One region of the Nocardiopsis sp. TRM 82005 genome, then DNA from elsewhere that is predicted to be linked to it. Evidence: riboswitches for the same ligand, from Rfam matches in the RefSeq annotation. Region 1 holds a riboswitch; the other holds the start of a gene.

Region 1 (10,897 bases):
TCGGCGACGAGCGAGGTGAGCGCCGCGCCCTTGTCCACACCCTGTGGACGGAGTTCGACGACCATCCGCCCCGGCTCCACCTGCAACTCCGCCCTCCTGGCCAGTTCGCTCAGAGCCGGGGTGAGCAGGGTGAGGGCGCCGTCGGGGTCGGAGGTGCGACGGGTGTGCACCGCCAGGGACCGGCCCTTGTCCTCGATCCAGGTGCCCTCCGGCGCGTTCAGCCCGTCGAGCAGGCCGGGCAGTTCGTCCCGTACCAACTCCACCCCGGGCGGTGCGGGGGTGGCGACCACACGGCCGTCGGCCCAGCGCTCGGCACCGTAGTGGCCCAGCACGATGATGCCCGGAACCCGGTCCAGGCCACCCAGACGCACCGCCGTCCCGGCCGGGCGGCCGGTGACCACCGCCACCGACCCGACCAGTCCGGCCAGGCCGGCGAGCCCGTCCACGACCCCCGGATAGGGGGCGGACGTGCGCGGGTCGTCGACGATGGGTGCGAGTGTGCCGTCGAAGTCGAAGGCGGCCAGCGCCCGCTCGGGTGCGGCCAGGAAGGCGTCGAGCGCCGTGCGCCCGGCGTCCGTGCTGGGTTGGGGCAGGGACATGGAGGACCTTTCCGGTGGGGCCGCTGGTGCGGACCGGGCGGGACCGCCAGAATACCGACGTGCTCCCGCCCGGGAGGATCCTCTACCCACACCCGTGGCCCGTGTTTCACCGGACGGCCGTGCGGTGTTCTCCGCTTGGCCGACCACCGCCGACTGAGCCGGCGGATCGGCCCGGTCGGCTGGTCGGCCCGGGCGACACGCCGGTGGGAGCGGGGAATACGCGGATGACGGCGTCACCCGGCGGATGTTGGGTACTAATAGCCGGGAGGAGTGGAAAAGAGGGGGACTCAGAGCTGGATACCCAGCTGGCGTGCGTTGCGTTGGCGGCGGCGGTCGGCGCGCAGGCGGCGCAGGCGCTTGACGGTCATCGGGTCGAAGGCGAGCGCCTCGGGGCGCTCCACCAGCCCGTTCAACAGTTGGTAGTAGCGGGTCGCGGAGAATCCGAACTCGTCACGGATCGCCTGTTCCTTGGACCCCTCGAACTTCCACCACTGGCGTTCGAAGGCGAGGATGCGCTGTTCGCGTTCGGCGAGGGCCGACTGACCGTCCTCGGTCGGACCGATATTCGGCATGGGACACCCCCTGGGCGGGAAATTGGTTTGTCCGGATCGGCCCGACACATGCTAGCGACTCGACATGCCGGATGCGGAGCCGAAAGCGCAGGACTAGCACCAGGGATACAGTTACGTTTCCTACCCCTCAGGCCACTTGTCCACGCCTGGATCCTGGGCTCATGACAGAATCGCGGGGGTCCTGGGGGCCGCGTGGAACGTCGACCGCATAGTTCGAGGGAGCCTGACGTGCTCGGGGGCAACAGCCGCAACAGGACACAGACACGCCACGCCCGTGGAGGGACCGCCACGGCCTGTGCGGCCGTTACCACCGCCACCGCCCTACTCCTCGGCCCCTCGGCGGCTCCGGCCTCGGCCGACGGGATCCCCGACTTCCGGCCCGAGCAGTGGGGACTACAGTCCATCGCCGCCCAGGAGGTGTGGGGGGAGACCCGGGGCCAGGGCGTCACGATCGCGCTTCCCGGTGCCTCCGTCAACGAGGAGCACCCGGACCTGGTCGACAACGTCCGGCTGGACACGGAGTTCGGCGACAACAGCGGCGACATCGGGACGGGCAACGCCGTGGCCGCCCTGGCCGCGGCCCACGGACACGGCATGGACGCCGACGGCGGCGTACTCGGGGTGGCGCCCGACTCCACCCTGCTCGTACTGCCCACCGAGAACCAGTTGGCCAGCGCCGTGCGCTTCGCCGCGCGGGAGGGTGCCCAGGTCATCCTGCTGCCCGAGACCGGCGAGGGCACCGATCTGACCGGCGCCACCCAGGACGCGGTCGGCGACGGCGCTCTGGTCGTCGGCCCCGCGAAGGCCCAGGAAGACCCCAGCGTGCTCACCGTCGCTGGAACGGACGAGAACGGTGAGCTCGTCCCGGACTCGCCCGAGGCCGGGTCGATCGCGCTGACAGCCCCCGGCGCGGACCTGACGACCGCGGACGCGGGGCTGGGGCAGACCGAGGTGACCGGTGCCCCCTACGCCGCCGCCATGGCCGCCGGGGCCGCCGCCCTGCTGCGCTCCGACCACCCGCAGCTGCGCCCCGAGCAGATCCGCGAAGCCCTCGTCCAGGGAGCCCAACCCGGCCCCGGGGGCCTGCCGGCCCTGCACCTGCCCACCGCGCAAGGCAACGCGGTGGGCACGGTCGACGACCTCCCGCCCATCGAGGACCTGGCCGACGAGGGCGATCAGGCGGGGGCCGTGCCGATGTGGGCGTGGTTCGCCGCCGTCGGCGCCGTTCTGATCCTGGGCATCCTCCTGGTGGTCATGTGGGTGCGCCGCTCCACATCCGACCCCTACGGCGTGGAGGCCGAGCGCCGGGAGTCGGACGAGGAGATCGCCGCCGAGCGCGCCGCCGAGGCTCCGCCCGCCAACCGCCGGAAGAAGGGCGGGCGCCGCCGCAGAGTACGCGGCGGGTGAACCCGGCGGGTGAAGCCGGCCCCGCCCGGGCCGGGCCCGAGAGCACCGCCGCTTCGGGCACCCGAGCGAGCTGCCCGTCCTGGAGGGCTCCCCGGTCCTGGTGGCCTCGACCCCCGGCCGGCCCGTGACCGGACACGGTGCGTGGTCACCGCACGTCATGGGCGCCCGACGAACGGTGATGTTGCGAACGCACGTGCATATGTAAGGAACGGCGGACGGCCTTGACGCGGGCACACGAGGGAGGCAAGGCTTTGGAGAATGTCATCCCTCGAAGCGTCTTCCCTGCCCTCGCGAGGTGCGCCGCGGACCGGGGCCCCCGAGTTCCGCAACCTCATCGACGGACGCGTACACCTCTCCGAGTACGACGCCAAGTGGCCCTACCTCTTCGAGCGGGAGGCCGGGAAGGTCCGTGCCGCCCTCGGGGAGCGGGTCCTGCTCTTCGAGCACGTGGGCTCCACCTCGGTGCCCGGCCTCGTCGCCAAGCCCTGCGTCGACCTGCTGCTGGTGGTCGCGGACTCCTCGGACGAGCCCGCCTACCTGCCCGACCTCGAAGCCGCCGGGTACTCCCTGGCGCTCAGGGAGCCCGACTGGTACGAGCACCGGGTGTTCAAGGGCGCCGACGTCAACCTCAACCTGCACGTGTTCAGCGAGGGCTGCGAGGAGGCGGAGCGGATGTGCCGCTTCCGCGACCTCCTCGCCGCCGACGCTGACGCGCGCGAACGCTATACCGCGGTCAAACGGGAACTGGCCGAACGCACCTGGGACAGCATCCAGGACTACGCCGACGCCAAGTCCGGCATCGTGAAACAGCTCCTGGCCGAGGCGGACGGAGGGGGCACCACCACCGGTTGACCCACGCGGGGGCCGGTGCGCGTACCGTCCCCCGAGACAGGTGGGCGCCCCCCACCAGTGCGAGGACCCGGATCCGGGCTCAGCCCAGCGAGCGCAGCTGTTCCTGGAACCACCGCCGCGGTGGCAGCGCCACCGCGGCCTCCGCCAGGTGCCGCCTACGCACGCGCCGCTCCTCCTCCGGCATCGACAGCGCCTTGTGCAGCGCCTCCGCCGTCTCCACGGTGTCGTAGGGGTTGACCAGCAGCGCGTGCTCACCCAGCTCGTCCGCGGCACCCGCCTCACGCGAGAGCACCAGCACCGAGTCCCGCTCCGACAGGACCGGGCCCTCCTTGGCCACCAGGTTCATGCCGTCACGGATCGGGTTCACCAGCAGCACGTCGGCCATCTGGAACGTCGCCAGTGAACGCGGGTAGTCGTCGTTGACCTCCAGCACGAGCGGCGTCCACTCGGCGGTCGCGAACTCCGCGTTGATCTCCTTGGCGGTCCGCAGCACCGCGTCGGTGTACTCGCGGTACTCCGGCACGTCGCCCCGGCTCGGATAGGCGAACGCCAGGTGCGTCACCCGGCCCCGCCACTCCGGATGGGTGGTCAGCAGCTCCCGGTACGCCTCCAGGCCGCGCACGATGTTCTTGGACAGCTCCGTGCGGTCCACCCGCACGATGAGCCTGGTGTCGCCGACGACCTCCTTCAGGGTGCTTCGGCGCGCCGCCACGGCCGGGTCGGAGGCGCTCTCGCGCAGCCCCTCCCCGTCCGCGCCCAGGGCGTGCACGCCCACCTCGACCACCCGGCCGCCGTACTCCACGGTGCGGCGCTGGAAGTCCACGTCCGCGCGCAGGAGCTCCGCGCAGCAGCGCAGGAACGCCTCCGCCCACCGCGGGCTGAGGAAGCCCAGCCGGTCCGCGCCGAGCATGCCCTCCAACAGGTCGCGTGAGACCTGCTCGGGCAGCATCCGGAAGTACTCCGGGGGCGCCCACGGGGTGTGCGAGAAGTGCGCGATCCGCAGGTCGGGGCGGCGGGCGCGCAGGATGCGCGGCACCAGCGCCAGGTGGTAGTCCTGCACGGCCACGCGGGCGCCGTCGGCGGCACCGGCCACCAGTGCCTCGGCGAACGCGTTGTTGTAGGCGGTGTAGTCCTCCCACAGCCGCCGAAAGTGCGAGCCGAAGGACGGCTTGTTGGGGATGTCGTACAGCATGTGCTGCACGAACCACAGGGTCGAGTTGGCCACCCCGGTGTAGGCGCCCTCGAAGGTCTGCCGCGGCATGTCCAACATGTGGACCCGCATGCCGTCCAGGTCGTGGGAGCGGTCCAGTCGCGCCTCCGGTGCCTCCGCCGCGGCCCGCCGGTCGGCGTCCGACAACGCGGCGCACACCCAGATGCTGTCGATCTCGGTGGCCACCGACATCATCCCCGACACCAGTCCGCCTCCGCCGCGCCGGTGCTCCAGTGAGCCGTCGTCGGCGATCGAGAAGGACACGGGCCCCCTGTTGGAGGCGATGAGGATCTGTGCCTTGTCCACGTGGTCGTCCTCTCGAATGATGCGACTGGAGCCGGGCGGATCGCGCGCCAACGCGAGGGCGCACCCTATGTCTCGCCTGCCGACGACCGCCCCAAACCCGTTCCAGGCCAACGGGGGCGCACGTCACAAGCGCGAAACACCGCACGTGCGATCGGGGCGCCCTGACCGGTGCCGTCTCACCATGTGAGCCCGTTCGTGTTACGCGGATCACGAGGCATGGAAAACCGGCTGACGAGTCCGTTACAGTGACGGTGCGGATCACACGGGACCCGCCAAAACTTCATATTGCTCATCCAGAGGGGTGGAGGGACCGGCCCTGCGAAGCCCCGGCAACCATCCCAGCACGCGATGCTCGCGAACCCGCGAGGCGGCTGGGGCAGGTGCCAACTCCGGCCTGGGAACAAGGTGTTCGCCAGGGAAGATGAGGGGAGACGCCTCGCTATGGCGATTGCCGCCACCGAATCCACCGCCGTCCGCGCCTTCGGCCCCGGTACCGCGCTCTCCTGTCGAGAGTGCGGCGAGCGCTACGAGCTCACCCCCCGGTTCGCGTGCGAGTTCTGCTTCGGCCCCCTGGAGATCGCCTACGACTTCGGGGACGTGACCCGCGCCGACATCGAGAGCGGCCCCAACAGCATCTGGCGCTACCGCTCCCTGCTGCCCGTCCCGGCCGACGTCGCGGAGCTGCCCAACATGGCCCCCGGCCTGACCCCGCTGGTGCGGGCGGACCGCCTCGCCGCCGAACTGGGCCTCGACTCCCTCCACATCAAGGACGACTCCGGCAACCCCACGCACTCCTTCAAGGACCGCGTGGTCGCCATCGCCGTCGAGGCCGCGCGCACCTTCGGGTTCACCACCCTGTCCTGCTCCTCCACCGGCAACCTGGCCGGTGCGGTCGGCGCCGCCGCCGCGCGCGCCGGGTTCGAGTCCTGCGTGTTCATCCCCGCCGGGCTGGAGGAGGCCAAGGTGGTCATGGCCGCCGTCTACGGCGGCAAGGTCGTGGCCATCGACGGCAACTACGACGACGTCAACCGCTTCTGCTCCGAGCTCATCGGCGACTCGATCGGTGAGGACTGGGGCTTCGTCAACGTGAACCTGCGCCCCTACTACGGCGAGGGCTCCAAGACGCTGGCCTACGAGATCGCCGAGCAGCTCGGCTGGCGCCTGCCCGAGCAGATCGTCATCCCGATCGCGTCCGGCTCCCAGCTCACCAAGATCGACAAGGGCTTCAAGGAGCTCATCAAGCTCGGCCTGGTGGAGGACCGCCCCTACCGGATCTTCGGTGCCCAGGCCACGGGCTGCTCCCCGGTCGCACAGGCCTGGGACAAGGGCATCGACGTCATCCAGCCGGTCAAGCCCGACACCATCGCCAAGTCGCTGGCCATCGGCAACCCGGCCGACGGGCCGTACGTGCTGGACATCGCCCAGCGCACGGGCGGTTCGGTGGAGCACGTGGACGACGCCGAGATCGTCGACTCCATCAAGCTCCTCGCCCGCACCGAGGGCATCTTCGCCGAGACCGCGGGCGGCGTCACCACCGGTGTCCTGCGCAAGCTGGTCCGCGAGGGCAGGCTCGACCCCAAGGCCGAGACCGTCGTGCTCAACACCGGCGACGGGCTCAAGACCCTGAACGCCGTCGACGCCGGTGTGACCGCCACGATCAAGCCGTCCCTGAGCGCCTTCACCGACGCAGGCCTCGCCTAGGGCGTGTCCCCTCCGGGGCTCCGCAGTATCTCTTCGGGGCTCCGCTTCGCTTCACCCCGTGTCCGGGCGCCCGAAAGGCGGGAACCTTCGGATCCTCCGGTGTGACGGCTCGTTCCTCGCAGCCACACCTACGAATCCTCCAGAACCCCGCCGGCACCCGAACAGCCCACCGTCTACCACCAGAAGGAAGTCCGCCATGAGCGCCAGCGTCCGCGTGCCCACCATCCTGCGCACCTACACCGACGACGCCGCCGAGGTGACCGCCAAGGGCGGCACCCTCGCCGAGGTCCTCGACGACCTCGAGGCCAACCACCCCGGCATCCAGGCACGCATCCTCGACGACAACGGCAAGGTGCGCCGCTTCGTCAACGTCTACGTCGGCGACGAGGACGTGCGCTTCGACAAGGGCTTGCAGACCGAGGTCGCCGACGGCGCCCAGGTCTCCATCATCCCTGCGGTCGCCGGGGGCTGCTGACCCCGCCGACGGGCCTCGGGCGGGGACGGCTCCGGCCCCCGGAGGGGGCGCCGGGGGCCGCCCCCGCCCGTGAGCGCGGCGAGAGCCGCGCCGGGGGCGCCCGCGCGGCAGGGCACGTGTCCGCCGAACACGCCCCAGGACACCGCTCCTCATAGGCTGGGGATATTTGCGGTCGAGCGAGGGTGGAGATGTCGGCGACGCGGCTGTTGGTGCTGGGTGCGGTGCGCATGCACGGGCAGGCCCATGGGTACCGGGTTGGGCGTGAACTCCTGTCGTGGGGGGCCGGGGAGTGGGCCAACGTCAAGTGGGGCTCCCTCTACCACGCGCTGCGCAAGCTCTCCCGGGAGGGCAAGCTGCGGGAGTTCGTCGCCGAGGGTGACGACGTGGTCGACCGCACCTCCTACGAGATCACCGAGGACGGTGTGGCCGAGATCCACCGCCTCCTGCGCCGAGGCCTGACACGCAGGGACGATCCGGCGATGCTGTTCGCCGCGATCATCCTGATGACCTCGTTGCCGCGCGCCGAGGTCGTCGACCTGCTGCGCCAGCGGCTGGAGCTGCTGGAGGAGGTCGGCGGCGAACTCGCCCTCCCCGAGGAATGGGGCGAGCCCGAGCACGTGCGGGAGCTGTTCGGCCTGTGGAGGGGAACGGTCGGGGCCGACGTCCAGTGGACGCGTGAGCTCATCGTCTCCCTGAGAGCCGGGAAGTACACCATGGCCGACGAGAGCCCCGACGCCTTCGGCCTGCCGCCCCGCCCCGGAGCCGCCGCCGGCTGAGGGCCGACGGAACCGTCCGGGCCCGCTGGGCGCGGCGGGTGCGGCGGGTGCGGTCCGGGCGGTGGTACGAGCTCTTATTCAAATTTGAATAACCGGTTTCCGTCGTGCATACTCGCATACGCAGGGTGACCAATTTTGGACAGGGAGAGGGCTGGATGATCCACACGCGTGGACTGACTCGGAACTTCCGGGTCGGCAAAGAGGTCGTCGAGGCCGTCCGCGGCGTTGACATCGACATCGCCGAGGGCGAGCTCGTCGCCCTGCTCGGGCCCAACGGTGCGGGGAAGACCACCACGCTGCGCATGCTCACGACGCTGCTGGAGCCCACCTCGGGCACGGCCGTGGTCGCCGGGCACGACGTCCGGTCCGAGCCCGCGAAGGTGCGCCGGGGGATCGGATTCGTCGGTCAGGGACACGGTGCCGGGGACGACCAGCGGGCAGGGGAGGAGCTGTACACGCAGGGACTGCTGTACGGACTCGACCGGCGTACCGCGCGCCGCCGCTCGGCCGAGCTGATCGACCTGCTGGAGTTGGGCGCCGCCGCGGGGCGCGAGGTCACCAAGCTCTCCGGCGGCCAGCGCCGACGGCTCGACATCGCGATGGGGCTCATCCACGAACCCGGGCTCCTGTTCCTGGACGAGCCCTCCACCGGGCTCGACCCGCACAGTCGCGCCAACCTGTGGGAGCACATCACCGGTCTGCGCGAGCGGCTCGGGACCACGGTCGTGCTCACCACCCACTACCTGGACGAGGCCGACGACATGGCCGAGCGGGTCGTGGTCATCGACCACGGCGGGGTCATCGCCGACGGCACCGCCAGCGAACTCAAGGGCAGGGTCTCCGGGGACCTGGTCACCTTCACCGTGCCGGACGAGGAGCACGCGCGTACCGGTGCCGGGATCGCCGGGCGGATGTCGTCCGCCGGGGACGCGGAGGTCGTCACGGAGACGGGGCGCGACCCCGAGGTACGCCTGCGCGTGGAGCGCGGCGACGCGGTGCTGCCCGAGTTGTTGCGCGAGCTGGACGCGTCCGGGGTCCCCCTGCTCACGGTCCGGGTGCAGCGGCCCACCCTGGACGACGTGTTCCTGACCCTGACCGGCCGCAGCCTGCGGGAGGAGAAGGCGTGAGCGTGCGCGAGAGGACAGAGGAGGCGGAAGGGTCCGTGGAGGGGGAGGGCCGGGCCGGACGGGGGTCGGGCCCGCTGCGCGACACCGCGACCGTCTTCGCCCGACAGATGCGTCCGCTCCTGCACCGGCCGCTGATGCTGTGCTTCGGGATGCTGCAGCCGGTGCTGTACCTGGTGCTGTTCGCGCCCCTGCTGACGGGGCTGACCGGCGCCGAGGGAGAGAATCCGTGGCAGTGGTTCGTCCCCGGCCTACTGGTCATGCTGGCCCTGTTCACGGCCGGGTTCTCCGGTTTCGGACTGCTGCCGGAGATGGCCTCCGGAGCGCACGAGCGACTGCTGGCCACCCCGGTGAGCCGGGTGTCGCTGCTGCTCGGCCGTGTGCTGCGGGACGTGGCGACCCTGCTGGCGCAGATGGTGCTCATCATCGTGCTCGTGGTCCCGTTCGGGCTCCGCGTCTCCGTGGCGGGCGCGGTCGTGGGGCTGCTTCTGCTCGCGGTCCTGGGGGCCGGCCTGGCCACGCTGTCGTACCTGACGGCCATGGCGGTCAAACACGCGCACGTGTTCGCGCCGGTGCTGCAAACGGTGATCATGCCGCTGATGCTGCTGTCCGGCGTGCTGCTGCCGATGGAGCTGGCGCCGTCGTGGCTGTACGCGCTCTCGCGTGCCAACCCGGTGGCGTACGTGGTGGACGCCGAACGGGCGCTGTTCGCCGGTGACTGGGGCGCGTCGGTCGGGATCGGCTGGGGCGTGGCGGTCGTGCTGGCCGCCGCGGCGCTGGCGGTGGGCTCGCGGGCGATGCGCCGTCTCAGCTCCTGACTCGGCGGGGCGCGGCGCGGCGCGGACCGCCGTCGGGAGCCCGGCGGTCCCGCGCCGGATCCTTCACGGAGCTGTCCGCTGAGCGCGGAAAACCTGCGTTCTATGTGGTGTCATCGCAGGTAAGTACTGGGTTGTGGCCGAGAGAAATCGTGACCACATCGTTTGCACTCTCAGTGGGCGAGTGCTAAAACTGGTTCTGGTTAGCACTCGCCTTCACTGAGTGCTAATCGGAGCGAGGCTGCGAGACCGCGGTACCCGTCAGCAGGGTTGTCGGGAGTTCCACGGTCGTCCGTCGCGGGCGCATGCCTCGTCCCATCGCGTATCAGCCCGGTTACGGGAGGACAAGAACTCAATGGCATCCAAACTGATCGCGTTCGACGAGGAGGCCCGTCGCGGCCTTGAGCGCGGCATGAACCAGCTCGCCGACGCCGTCAAGGTCACGCTCGGCCCCAAGGGCCGCAACGTCGTTCTGGAGAAGAAGTGGGGCGCCCCCACCATCACCAACGACGGTGTCTCCATCGCCAAGGAGATCGAGCTCGAGGACCCCTGGGAGAAGATCGGGGCCGAGCTGGTCAAGGAGGTCGCCAAGAAGACCGACGACGTCGCGGGTGACGGCACCACCACCGCCACCGTGCTCGCCCAGGCGCTCGTCCGCGAGGGTCTGCGCAACGTCGCCGCCGGGGCCAACCCGGTCGGTCTCAAGCGCGGCATCGAGACCGCCGTGGCTCGCATCAACGAGGAGCTCGGCAACATCTCCCAGGACATCGAGACGAAGGAGCAGATCGCCTCCACCGCCTCGATCTCCGCCGGCGACGCCCAGATCGGCGAGACCATCGCCGAGGCCATGGACAAGGTCGGCAAGGAAGGCGTCATCACCGTCGAGGAGGGCCAGACCTTCGGGCTGGAGCTCGAGCTCGCCGAGGGTATGCGCTTCGACAAGGGCTACATCTCGCCCTACTTCGCCACCGACCTCGAGCGCATGGAGACGGTCCTCGAGGACCCCTACATCCTCATCGTCAACTCCAAGATCTCGAACAACAACGAGTTCCTGCCGGTC
Region 2 (10,897 bases), on a different contig from region 1:
CCTTGGTGACGTTGTCGACGGGGAGGAGGTGGTCGTGGTCGAGGACCTGACCGTGCGCAGCCTGCCGAAGAACGGCACCCTGGCGCGTGCGGCCTCGGACGCGGCGTGGACGCGGCTGCGGTCGGTGCTGGAGTACGAGTGCGCGTGGTACGGGCGGGACCTGGTCGTGGCGGACCGGTTCCTTCCCTCCTCCAGGCTGTGCTCGGCGCCCGGGTGCGGGTACGTCCACGCGTGGCCGGCGTCGGGTGCGCGCGAGTGGAGGTGTCCCAGGCGCGGCACCACCCATGACCGTGACGTGGACGCGGCGAGCGGCCTCGAAGCCGCCGGGCCGGCGGTGCTGGCCTGTGGAACTGGTGTGAGACCTCAACGGGAGTCCTCCCGGACGGGGCGACCGGCGACGAAGCAGGAAGGCCACGGGGCGACCCGTGACGGGGCCCGGGCCCCGAACCACCGTCAGGTGGTTCCGAAGCCCCCTCCTTGAGGAGCGGGGAGGAAGCCAAGCGCGGTATCCCCTCCACTCGCCCGGGACCACGACCGGGTTCCCGTGTGCGGGGTCCGCGGAGGGGGAAGCGGGGGAGCCCACGGGCACGGTCTGTCGGGTCTCCAGTTCTACCAGTTACCGGGAACGGGACCCGCCCACGCGGCGGCGGTGTCGCCGCGTGGGCGGACGCCGCCGGATCCGTCGCACGGGGCCGTGTCGCACCCTTCTGATAGACAAAGAGTGATGACAGCGCAGCCCGGCCAGCCCGACAGGGCCCTCTTCGACCTTCCGGAGCAGGAGAAGAGCAAGGCCCCGGCGACCAGGAAGTCCCGCCGCCCGGCCCCGCGCAGGCCGGCCGAGCGGCTACCGGTCGCGCGCGTGATCGTGGACACCCCGCTTCCCCACCTGGACCGGTACTTCGACTACCGGGTACCCGCCGACATGGACGAGGCGGCGGTGCCCGGCTGCCGGGTCAGGGTGCGGTTCAACAACCGCCAGCTGAACGGCTTCCTGGCCGAGCGGGTGGAGACCTCGGAGTTCTCGGGCAGACTGGCGTACCTGGAGGCGGTCGTCTCTCCGGAACCGGTACTGACCCCCGAGATCCTGGGACTGGCCCGTGCGGTCGCCGACCGGTACGCGGGCACGCTGAGCGACGTACTGCGCCTGGCCGTGCCGCCCCGCCACGCCCGCGTGGAGAAGGAGGAGGCCAAGGCTGCCGAAGCCGCGGACACGTCCGAGGCCGGTCACGGCGCGGCGGGGGCCGCCGACGAGGACGGTTCCGCGTCCGGAGCCGAGCCGGGAGCGGCGGAGCCCGGCCCCTGGGCGAACTACCCCGAGGGCCCCTACTTCCTGCGGGCTCTGCACGAGGGCCAGCCCGCCCGCGCGGTGTGGAACGCCCTGCCCGGCACGGACTGGGCGGAGTCGGTGGCGGTCGCCGCGAGGGAGACACTGGCGGCGGGACGCGGCACGGTGGTCGTGGTGCCCGACGGCCGCGACGTCGAGGCCGTCGACACCGCGCTGAACCTCCAGTTGGGCGGCGGGCGACACGTGGCGCTCACCGCCGGCCTCGGGCCCGCGGAACGTTACCGGCGCTGGCTCTCGGTGCTGCGCGGCCGGGTCCGGGTGGTGGTCGGCACGCGCGCGGCGGTGTTCGCGCCCGTCCGTGACCTGGGGCTGGTGGTGCTGTGGGACGACGGCGACGACGTGCACGCCGATCCGCACGCCCCCTACCCGCACGCGCGCACGGTGCTGTCGATGCGCGCGCACCGCGCGGGCGCCGGTGCGCTGATCGGCGGGCACACCCGTACCACCGACGCCCAGCTGCTCGTCGAGTCGGGGTGGGCGCACCCCCTGGTCGCCGACCGGGCGACGCTGCGCCGGCTCGCGCCGATGGTGCGCGCGGCCGGGGACGACCGGGAGCTGGCACGCGACGAGGCGGCGCGGTCGGCGCGGATGCCGAGCGTGGCCCTGCGCGCGGCGCGTGAGGCCGCACGTACCGGCCCGGTGCTCTTCCAGGTGCCGCGCCGGGGTTACCTGAACACACTGGCGTGCGCCGGATGCCGCGAACCCGCACGCTGCGACTCCTGTCGGGGTCCGCTCGCGGTGCGCGGTTCCCACGCCATGCCCTCATGCGGCTGGTGCGGCCGGGTGGCCGGCCAGTGGGCGTGCCAGGAGTGCGGTGTCACCCGCATGCGCGCCGTGGTGGTGGGCGCCCGGCGCACCGCCGAGGAGCTGGGCCGGGCCTTTCCCTCGCTGACCGTGCGCACCTCGGGCCGCGAGGAGGTCCTGTCGCGGGTGGCGGACTCGCCGTCGCTGGTGGTGGCGACCCCGGGCGCCGAACCGGTGGCGGAGAACGGGTACGCGGCGGCGGTGCTGCTGGACGGCTGGGCTCTGCTGAACCGGATGGACCTGCGCGCCTCGGAGGAGGCGTTGCGGCGCTGGTTGAACGCCGCGGCGCTGGTGCGGCCGGGCGGCGCGGTGGTGGTGTCGGCCGAGGTCTCGCTACCGGTGGTGCAGTCGTTCGTGCGCTGGGACCCTGCTGGCTTCGCCGAGCGCGAGTTGGCCGAACGCCGTGAGCTGGGCTTTCCCCCGGCGGTGTCGATGGCCTCGGTCACCGGCGGCCAGGAGCACGTGCGTGAGCTGCTCGACCAGATCGAGCTGCCCGAGGCGGCCGAGCTGTTGGGACCGGTACCGGTGGGGTCGGACCGCGCGGTCGGCCCGGACGGCACCGACCAGACGGAGCGCGCGCTGCTGCGGGTGCCCCGCGCCGGGGTGGGCGCGCTGACCCGGTCGCTGAAGGTGGCGGCCTCGGCGCGCAGCGCGCGCCGGGACGAGCACCTGGCGCAGGTGAGGGTGGACCCGCTGCACGTGGTCTAGTGCGTCGGCCGCAAGCGTTGTCGGCCTCCGCCAGGAGTCCCCCGCGCGGGGGCCGGGTCCGCCCCTCCGTGGTGAAAACGAATCAGCGGTCGTATCCCGCGCGGTACAGGTCGCGCAGAACCGCCACCTCGGCGCTGTGATGGATGATCTCCCGGTTGAGGTGGAGCACCAGCGCGACCATCGGCAGGTCCGCCCACTGGGGTGACTCGGCGTCGCCCACGGGCGCGGCCAGGCCGTCATCGTCCATCGCCTGGATGTGCCCGGACCAGGTCTCGTAGGCGTAGCGCAGCCGCTGCTTGGCGTCGGTGGCGGTCGAAGGCCAGTCGATGCCCCTACTCGTGGCGGTGCGGTCGCCGAAGTGCCAGTTGATACGGGTCTCCAGCACTTCCACGACGATGTGCCCGAGCCGCCAGGCGATGGTGGTCACCGGCGGCGGATCCGGTTCGGGAAGGGCCAGGTCGGGCTGGTGCCGCCCGCCCCGCACCTCGCGGACGGTCCAGGCACCGGGTACCGGCTCCCAGAGGAACTCCTCGTCGGTGAGCCCCTCCAGCCTGGGCCACAGGGAGTACTCCCAGTAGAACTGGAGTTGGGCCAGCACCTCGCCGGTCCAGTTCACCGCCATCGGCGTGTTCCCCTCCCCCGCTCGGATGACCTGCGGCCGAGTCCTGCCAGGGTTCCGGTTCCCTGACCGGACACGTCCTCGTCCGGGTAGGGCCACCATTCTATATCGGCGGCCCCCGGCTCAACCGGCAGGAACGGTGAGAAAGCACTCTCGACCACCGCCCGCGGCGCCGGGGAGGCGAGTGCGAGGTAGCCACCACCGCGCATGAGGGTGTGCAGGTCCTCGATCCCGGCGGGCGGGCCGTCCGCGGGGAAGGGACGTGTCATCAGAACGGCGACGGGCTCGTCGAAGTCGACGAGCCCGGAGGTGCTGAGGCGGCGCAGGAGCGCGTCGGAGCCGGAACCGTCACCGGAGAGCACCGTGGTGCCCGCGCCGGAGAGCATGCCCGCCGTGCCGTGCGGGGCGACGTGGACCACCGAGGCGTCGGGGGCGGCGGCATGGACGCGCTCAGCGGTGCCGGGAACGGGACAGCCCCAGTCGACGAACTGTCGCACGCCCGCGTCGGCGCACAGGTAGGCGATCACCCGCCCCAGGAAGGCCTGGTGCAGGCGGGTGTGCACGGTGCGCTGGGTCTCGGGTGGCTCGCACTCCCGTGGACCGAGACTGACCACGCGTGAGCGCTGGCCGGGGACCGGCACGGGTTCGCGTCCGCGGAACGCGGCCGTGAGCGGGCCTGTCTTGGGTCCTCGGACGTTGGTCACGATCACGTTCCCCCAGCCGGTTCGCTCGCGGGAGGCAGGACGCGCCGCGGGGTGGGCCGGTCGGGCCCGGGTAGCGTCGCGCCATGCCGTCAGGGCCCGATGGTACCGCCTGGGAAAGTGATCCTCAGCACATGGGTGAGTGGTATGTGCCCCATTTCGCCCTTTGTGGACCCTTGCGACACAATCGAGCAGGCAACGTCCGCGTTCCCTTCCGCCGAGCGCGCAGAACATTCGGTGCCCCGAGCTCGAAGGGGCGGGCGGGGCCGGCGTCCCGTCGCCAGGGGCACCCAAGGGACCCACCCCGCCGCAGGGGGCCCGGCGGGGTGGGTCCCTCCCCCCGGTCGTAACAGCTTGTCAGAGCACTCGCTCGGGGTCCGGCACCGGGGCCAGGCGACCGTCGCAGTCGGCGTACTCCCAGCGCGGCCCGTGTGCGACCAGGTCGGCGATCGCGCCGACGAGCCGGTCCACGTGCTCCCAGGTGGTGCCCACGCCCAGGCTCGCCCGAACCGCCTGTGTGTGGCCCTCGGGCAGCAGGTGGCGGGTGAGCGGATGAGCGCAGAACAACCCGTCGCGCACCCCGATCCCGTACTCGGCGGACAGGGCGGCGGCCAGCAGATCCGCGGGCAGGCCGTCCACGGTGAACGACACGATGCCCACCCGGGGGTGCTCGCCGCCCCACAAGGTCAGCTCGGTGAAGCCGTCGACCTCGGCCAGCCCCGCGCGCAACCGCTCCAGCAGCGCCGACTCGCGGATGTGCAGCAGTTCCTGCGTGACTGGGGTGAAGGTGTCGCAGACGGCGGCCAGCGCCACGGCGCCCAGCACGTTGGGGCTGCCCGCCTCGTGCCTGGCGGGCAGGTCGTTCCACACCACCTCGTGTTCGGTGACCGACTGGGTGGCACCACCGCCGGAGAGGTAGGGCACGGCCTCGCGCAGCCAGTCAGCGCGTCCGGCCAGTACACCGGAACCGAAGGGGGCGTAGAGCTTGTGGGCGGACAGGGCGACGTAGTCGGCACCTGTCTCCTCCAGGCTGAAGGACAGGTGGGGCACGTACTGGGCGGCGTCCACGACCACGCGGGCGCCCTCGGCGTGCGCGGCCTCCACCAGCTCCTCCACCGGCCAGATCTCGCCGGTGACGTTGGAGGCGGCGGTCACGCACAGCAGCCGGGGCCCCTCGGGGGCCCCGCGCAGTGCGGCGCGGGCGGCCTCCACCGCGCCGCCGGGGGTGGCGGGCAGGGGCAGGCGCACCACACGTCCGGCTGGGGAGGCGGAGTGCTCCCAGGGCAGCAGGCTGGCGTGGTGCTCGGACTCGAAGACCACGACCGTGCAGCCCTCGGGCACCGAGCGGGCCAGCAGGTTGAGGGCGTCGGTGGTACCGCGCACGAACACCACGGCGTCCGCGGGCTGGGAGCGTGTCCCCAGGAAGCGGGCCACGCTGCGCCGGGCCCGCTCGTAGGCGTCGGTACTGACCTGGGAGTGGTGGCCCGCGCCGCGGTGCACGCTGGCGTAGTAGGGCAGCGCCTCGGACAGGGCCTCGGCCACCGGGGTCAGGCAGGGTGCACTGGCCGCGTAGTCGAAATTGGCGTACTCGACACGCTCGCCGGTGACCAGGGGGACGCCCTCCTCGGAGGCGACGATCGTGCACCGGTCGGTGTCGGACGAACGCACCGAACGGGCGGAACGGGCAGTGTGGATGGAGCTGACAGTGGTCATGGGACACCTCGCCTGCGGGTCGTGGGACCCGCGGGGTGCCGTAACGGCGACGCCTCCGGGGTCCGCGCTTGTCCGACACGGTCGTGTCGGGACCTGGTCCTCACCCGGGGCACCCCACCGCGGAAGGAGGGTTGCCGGCCAGCAAGCCGGGGCTTGACGCTGGCACTCGTGACCTGCGAGGCAGGTTAACACAGCCGCCCCGCGAAGAACAGCGCACGTCCCGTGCGGCCCGAACCACCGCCCCGCTTGACAGCCGCGAACGCGGTGGGGACATACTTGTCCCTGCCTGCCCTCACGCCGCGGGTGTCCGGTTCCCCCCGGCCGCCCTCCAGGCGCGAGACTCCAGAGCGTCGGAGTTTTCGCGTGCCCGCGAGCGAGAGGTGTGTATGTCGTACGGCGACGAACGTATCCAGCAGGTCTTCCGCAATCCCAGGGTCGTCCTGGTCTCCGGCTACGCCCGCCTTCCCGACACGGTGGCGAGCCATTCCCAGTACCAGCGCCTCGGCGTCGTCCTCGCCGTGGACACCGCGGACGGCCGCATCGTCGCCGCGGACACCACCCTGCTCACCGACCTGGCCAAGGACTTCTTCCGCGCCCTGGTCGAGGGCTCGTCGGTGACAGAGGACATCGCCGAACTCGTGCAGCGGGTACAAACTCGGTACGCGGGCCAGTCCGGTGCCGCGCTGACCACCGCCCTGCGCCGGTGCCTGGAGACCTACGGCCAACTGCGGGAGGGCGACCAGCTCCCCGGCGGCCCCGACGGCAAGGAGTGAGCAGTTCCGTGACCGACACACGTTCTGAGCCTGAGTCCGGCTCCACCGCACCGCTACCGCTGGCGGGGGTGCGCGTCACCGATCTGTCCCGGGTACTGGCGGGCCCGTACGCCACCATGCTGCTCGCGGACATGGGCGCCGAGGTGGTCAAGGTGGAACAGCCCGGGCGCGGTGACGACACCCGCTCCTGGGGGCCGCCATGGGCCGGGGCCACGGCGGCCCCGGACAGCGGGCACAGTCCCGGTGAGGCGGCCTACTTCCTGTCGGTGAACCGCAACAAGCGCAGCATGGCCGTGGACCTGAAGGACCCCGAGGGCCTGGCCGCCGTACAGGAGCTGTGCGCGGCCTCCGACGTGGTGATCCAGAACTTCCGGCCGGGGGTGATCGACCGGCTCGGGCTCGGCTACGAGGCGGTCAGCGCCCGCAACCCGGCCGTCGTGTACTGCTCGGTGAGCGGGTTCGGGCCCGAGCACGAGCCGAGCACACGCCCCGGCTTCGACATCGTGGTGCAGGCCGAGAGCGGCCTGATGGCCACCACCGGTCCGGCCGAGGGGCCGGCGAGCAAGGTGGGCGTGGCCCTGACCGACGTGCTCACGGGGCTGAACGCGGCCGTGGGCGTCCTCGGCGCGCTCATGCGGGCCCGCGTGACCGGCAGGGGCGAGAACATCAGCGTGTCGCTGATCAACTCCACCCTGTCCGGTCTGGTCAACCTCACCCAGCAGGCGCTGGTGACGGGGACCGAACCCGCCCGGGTCGGCAACGCGCACACCACGATCGTGCCCTACCAGACCTTCCCCGCCGCGGACGCGGAGATCGTCGTCGCCGCCGGGAACGACGCCCTGTACCAGCGGCTGTGCGCGGCCCTGGGCCGCCCCGACCTGGGCGGGGATCCCCGGTACGCCACCAATCCGGGGCGGGTGGCGCACCGTGGTGAGCTGGTCGCGGAGCTGTCGGCGACCCTGCGCACCCAGCCCGCCGACCACTGGATGGCGGTGCTGGTGGAGGCCGGGGTCCCGGTGGGGCGGGTCCGCGGGGTACTGGACGCCCTGCGCACCGCCGACGCCAGCGGCGACGACGTCCTGCGCACCGTGGAGCACCCCACCGCCGGGCTGCTCGAACAGGTCCGCGCGGGGTTTCGGCTGGAGGACACCCCGCCGCCGCTCACCGCACCGCCGCTGCTGGGCCAGCACTCCCGGCAGATCCTCGCCGAGTTGGGCGTGGACGAGTCGAGCGTGGACGAGATGGTCAAGCGCGGCGCCGTTCAGCAGTCCGATCCCGCCTGATCCGCGACCGTCCGCACGACCGCGCGTCCGAGAACCCGGATCCGCTTCCCAGTCCGGCCGCATGAGCCGACCGCATCACGAAGGGAACACCCACAAGAAAGGTAAGGACACCATGACCGATTCCCGTAAGCCCGCCGCCCCGGACCCGAGCGACTTCATGTCCGTGGACGCCGAGCTGTCCGACACCGAACGCGACGTCCGCGACGCCGTGCGCGGCTTCGCGGCCCGCGAGCTGCTGCCGAACGTGGCCGACTGGTTCGACGCGGGCACCCTGCCCGATCCGCGCGGGCTGGCCAAGGCCTTCGGCGACCTAGGGGTGCTGGGTATGCACCTGGAGGGGTACGGCTGCGGCGGCTCCAGCGCGGTCGCCTACGGCCTGGCCTGCCGCGAGCTGGAGGCGGTCGACTCGGGCCTGCGCAGCTTCGTGTCGGTACAGGGTTCGCTGGCGATGGCCGCCATCCACAAGTACGGCTCCGAGGAACAGAAGAACGAGTGGCTGCCGAGGATGGCCGCCGGTGAGGCGATCGGCTGCTTCGGCCTGACCGAGCCCGACTCCGGCTCCGACCCCGGTTCCATGCGCACCCGCGCCCGCAAGGACGGGTCGGACTGGGTGCTCAACGGCACCAAGATGTGGATCACCAACGGCTCGGTGGCCGACGTCGCGGTGGTGTGGGCCGGCACCGACGAGGGGGTACGCGGATTCGTGGTGCCCGCTGGCACCCCCGGGTTCTCGGCCAACGTCATCCACAGGAAGCTGTCGCTGCGCGCGTCCATCACCTCCGAGCTCGTGCTGGAGGACGTGCGGCTGCCCGCCGACGCGCTGCTGCCCCTGTCCCGAGGTCTGGGCTCTCCACTGTCGTGTCTGAACGAGGCCCGCTACGGCATCGTGTGGGGCGCGGCCGGTGCCGCCCGCGCCTGCTATGAGGCGGCGCTGGAGTACGCGCTGAGCCGCGAGCAGTTCGGTCGGCCCATCGCCGGGTTCCAGCTCACCCAGCGCAAGCTCGCCGACATGGTGGTGGACGTCAACCACGCCAACATGACGGCGCTGCGGATCGGTCGGCTGAAGGACGGGGGCGACTGCCACCACAACCATGTGAGCTTCGGCAAGTTCTCGTGTGTGGCCGCCGCCCAGAGGGTGGCCGGCGCCGCACGCTCGGTGCACGGCGCCAACGGCATCACACTGGAGTACCCGGTGATGCGGCACATGGTGAACCTGGAGACGGTCGCCACGTACGAGGGCACCGAGGAGATCCACGCGCTCAGCATCGGCCAGTCGGTGACGGGGATCCCCGCGTTCCGCTAGGCCCGGTGCGAAAGGCCGGGGGGCGGAGGCGGGCGCGTTTCCACTCCCCGGTGTCATCGGCCGCGCGCAACCACCAGAATGGGGAGCATCCGAGCGAGGGAGTTGCCGAGATGGGGAACGAGCCGACGAAGCGGTTCGAGATGACGCGGCTACGGCGGACGGCCAACGCCTGCGTCAGCGGCTTCGTCAAGTACGGGGTGTGCCTGCCCGAGTTGCACCTGCTCACCACACGTGGGCGCAAGACGGGCTTCCTGCGCACCATCCCGCTCAGTGTGCTGGACAGCGACCGCGGCCGGTTCCTGGTCGCCCCCTACGGGGAGGTCGACTGGGTCCGCAACCTGCGCAAGGACGGCTTCGCGACGCTGCGCCAGGGAGGCTGGATCGAATTGGTCAGCGTGCGCGAACTGGACGCCGAGGAAGCCGCCCCGTTGCTGAGGGAGTATCTGAACCACCCACGGGCCGCCATGGTGGGGCTGTACTTCGAGACGCCGCCGGACGCCCCGGACGAGGCGTTCGCCGCCGAGGCCGACCGCCACCCGGTCTTCGAGATCGTGCGTTCGACCACGGTCCGTATCTGACCGGAGGGTCCGCGAGGACCCCGGGCGCCCTGGGTGCCCGGGGTCCTCGCCCGTCCGGGCCCTCGGGCCGCCCCGCGAGCAGGAGTCGTGGCCGCCCTCAGTTGCGTACGCGGTAGACGTCGTAGACGCCGTCCACGCTCCGCACCGCGCGCAGCACGCTGCCCAGGTGGGCGGGATCGGCCATCTCGAAGGTGAAGCGGCTCTGCGCCACCCGGTCGCGGCTGGTCTGGACGGTCGCGGACAGGATGTTGACGTGCTGGTCCGACAGCACCCGGGTGATGTCGGACAGCAGCCGGGACCGGTCCAGGGCCTCCACGTGCAGCGCTACCAGGAACATGGAGTCCTCAGTGGGCGACCAGTCCACCTTCACCATGCGTTCGGTGTCCAGGGTCGCGGTGTTCACGCAGTCCTTGCGGTGCACCGACACTCCGTTGCCCCGTGTCACGAAGCCGACGATCTCGTCCCCCGGCACGGGCGTACAACACTTGGACAGGCGCGCCCACACGTCGGCGTCGCCCTCCACGACCACGCCCGGGTTTCCGGACTGCTGCTGGCGGATCGCCGCCTTGGTCGGCAGGGACGACTCGGCGATGTCCTCGGTGCGGCTCTCCAGCCCGCCCATCGAGTCGACGAGCTTGCCCACCACGTGCTGCGCGCTGACCTGGCGCTCGCCCACGGCCGCGTACAGCGAGTCCACGTCCGGATAGCGCAGGTCGCGGGCCAGGGCGATGATCGTCTCGCCGCTGAACAGGCGCTTGACCGGCAGCTCCTGCTTGCGCATGACCTTGGCGATCTCGTCCTTGCCCTGGTCTATGGCGGCCTCGCGGCGCTCCTTGGTGAACCAGTGGCGGATCTTGTTGCGGGCACGTGCGCTCTTGACGAAGTTCAGCCAGTCCCGGCTGGGCCCGGCGTCGGGTGTCTTGGAGGTGAGGACCTCCACCGTCTCGCCGTTGTGCAGCTCGTTCTCCAGCGGCACCAGCCGACCGTTGATACGGGCGCCCACGGTGCGGTGACCGACCTCGGTGTGCACCGCGTACGCGAAGTCGACGGCGGTGGAGCCCTGCGGCAGG

Evidence for each region. A riboswitch is a leader RNA that binds a small molecule or an ion and turns the genes downstream of it on or off. The one in region 1 is predicted to bind S-adenosylmethionine.
Region 2: linked by a shared signal. The riboswitch ahead of AC0T5L_RS12925 (aminotransferase class V-fold PLP-dependent enzyme) and the one ahead of thrC (threonine synthase) in region 1 are both predicted to bind S-adenosylmethionine.

Annotation. Positions count from the first base shown of each region.
Region 1 covers NZ_JBWDTQ010000005.1:92,388-103,284, reverse strand. The annotation lists gene otsB (trehalose-phosphatase) at 1-599, opposite strand, end outside; gene AC0T5L_RS02940 (DUF3263 domain-containing protein) at 887-1,171, opposite strand; gene AC0T5L_RS02935 (S8 family serine peptidase) at 1,400-2,578, shown strand; gene AC0T5L_RS02930 (GrpB family protein) at 2,837-3,430, shown strand; gene AC0T5L_RS02925 (alpha,alpha-trehalose-phosphate synthase (UDP-forming)) at 3,510-4,946, opposite strand; SAM riboswitch class I at 5,233-5,374, shown strand; gene thrC (threonine synthase) at 5,388-6,647, shown strand; gene AC0T5L_RS02915 (ubiquitin-like small modifier protein 1) at 6,844-7,122, shown strand; gene AC0T5L_RS02910 (PadR family transcriptional regulator) at 7,311-7,898, shown strand; gene AC0T5L_RS02905 (ATP-binding cassette domain-containing protein) at 8,054-9,025, shown strand; gene AC0T5L_RS02900 (ABC transporter permease) at 9,061-9,840, shown strand; gene groL (chaperonin GroEL) at 10,193-10,897, shown strand, end outside.
Region 2 covers NZ_JBWDTQ010000016.1:76,072-86,968, reverse strand. The annotation lists partial or broken gene AC0T5L_RS12945 (helix-turn-helix domain-containing protein) at 1-481, shown strand, start outside; gene AC0T5L_RS12940 (primosomal protein N') at 725-2,857, shown strand; gene AC0T5L_RS12935 (DinB family protein) at 2,940-3,479, opposite strand; gene AC0T5L_RS12930 (SAM-dependent methyltransferase) at 3,470-4,180, opposite strand; gene AC0T5L_RS12925 (aminotransferase class V-fold PLP-dependent enzyme) at 4,535-5,890, opposite strand; SAM riboswitch class IV at 5,950-6,064, opposite strand; gene AC0T5L_RS12920 (DUF3870 domain-containing protein) at 6,277-6,663, shown strand; gene AC0T5L_RS12915 (CaiB/BaiF CoA transferase family protein) at 6,672-7,946, shown strand; gene AC0T5L_RS12910 (acyl-CoA dehydrogenase family protein) at 8,059-9,249, shown strand; gene AC0T5L_RS12905 (nitroreductase/quinone reductase family protein) at 9,360-9,827, shown strand; gene AC0T5L_RS12900 (RelA/SpoT family protein) at 9,925-10,897, opposite strand, start outside.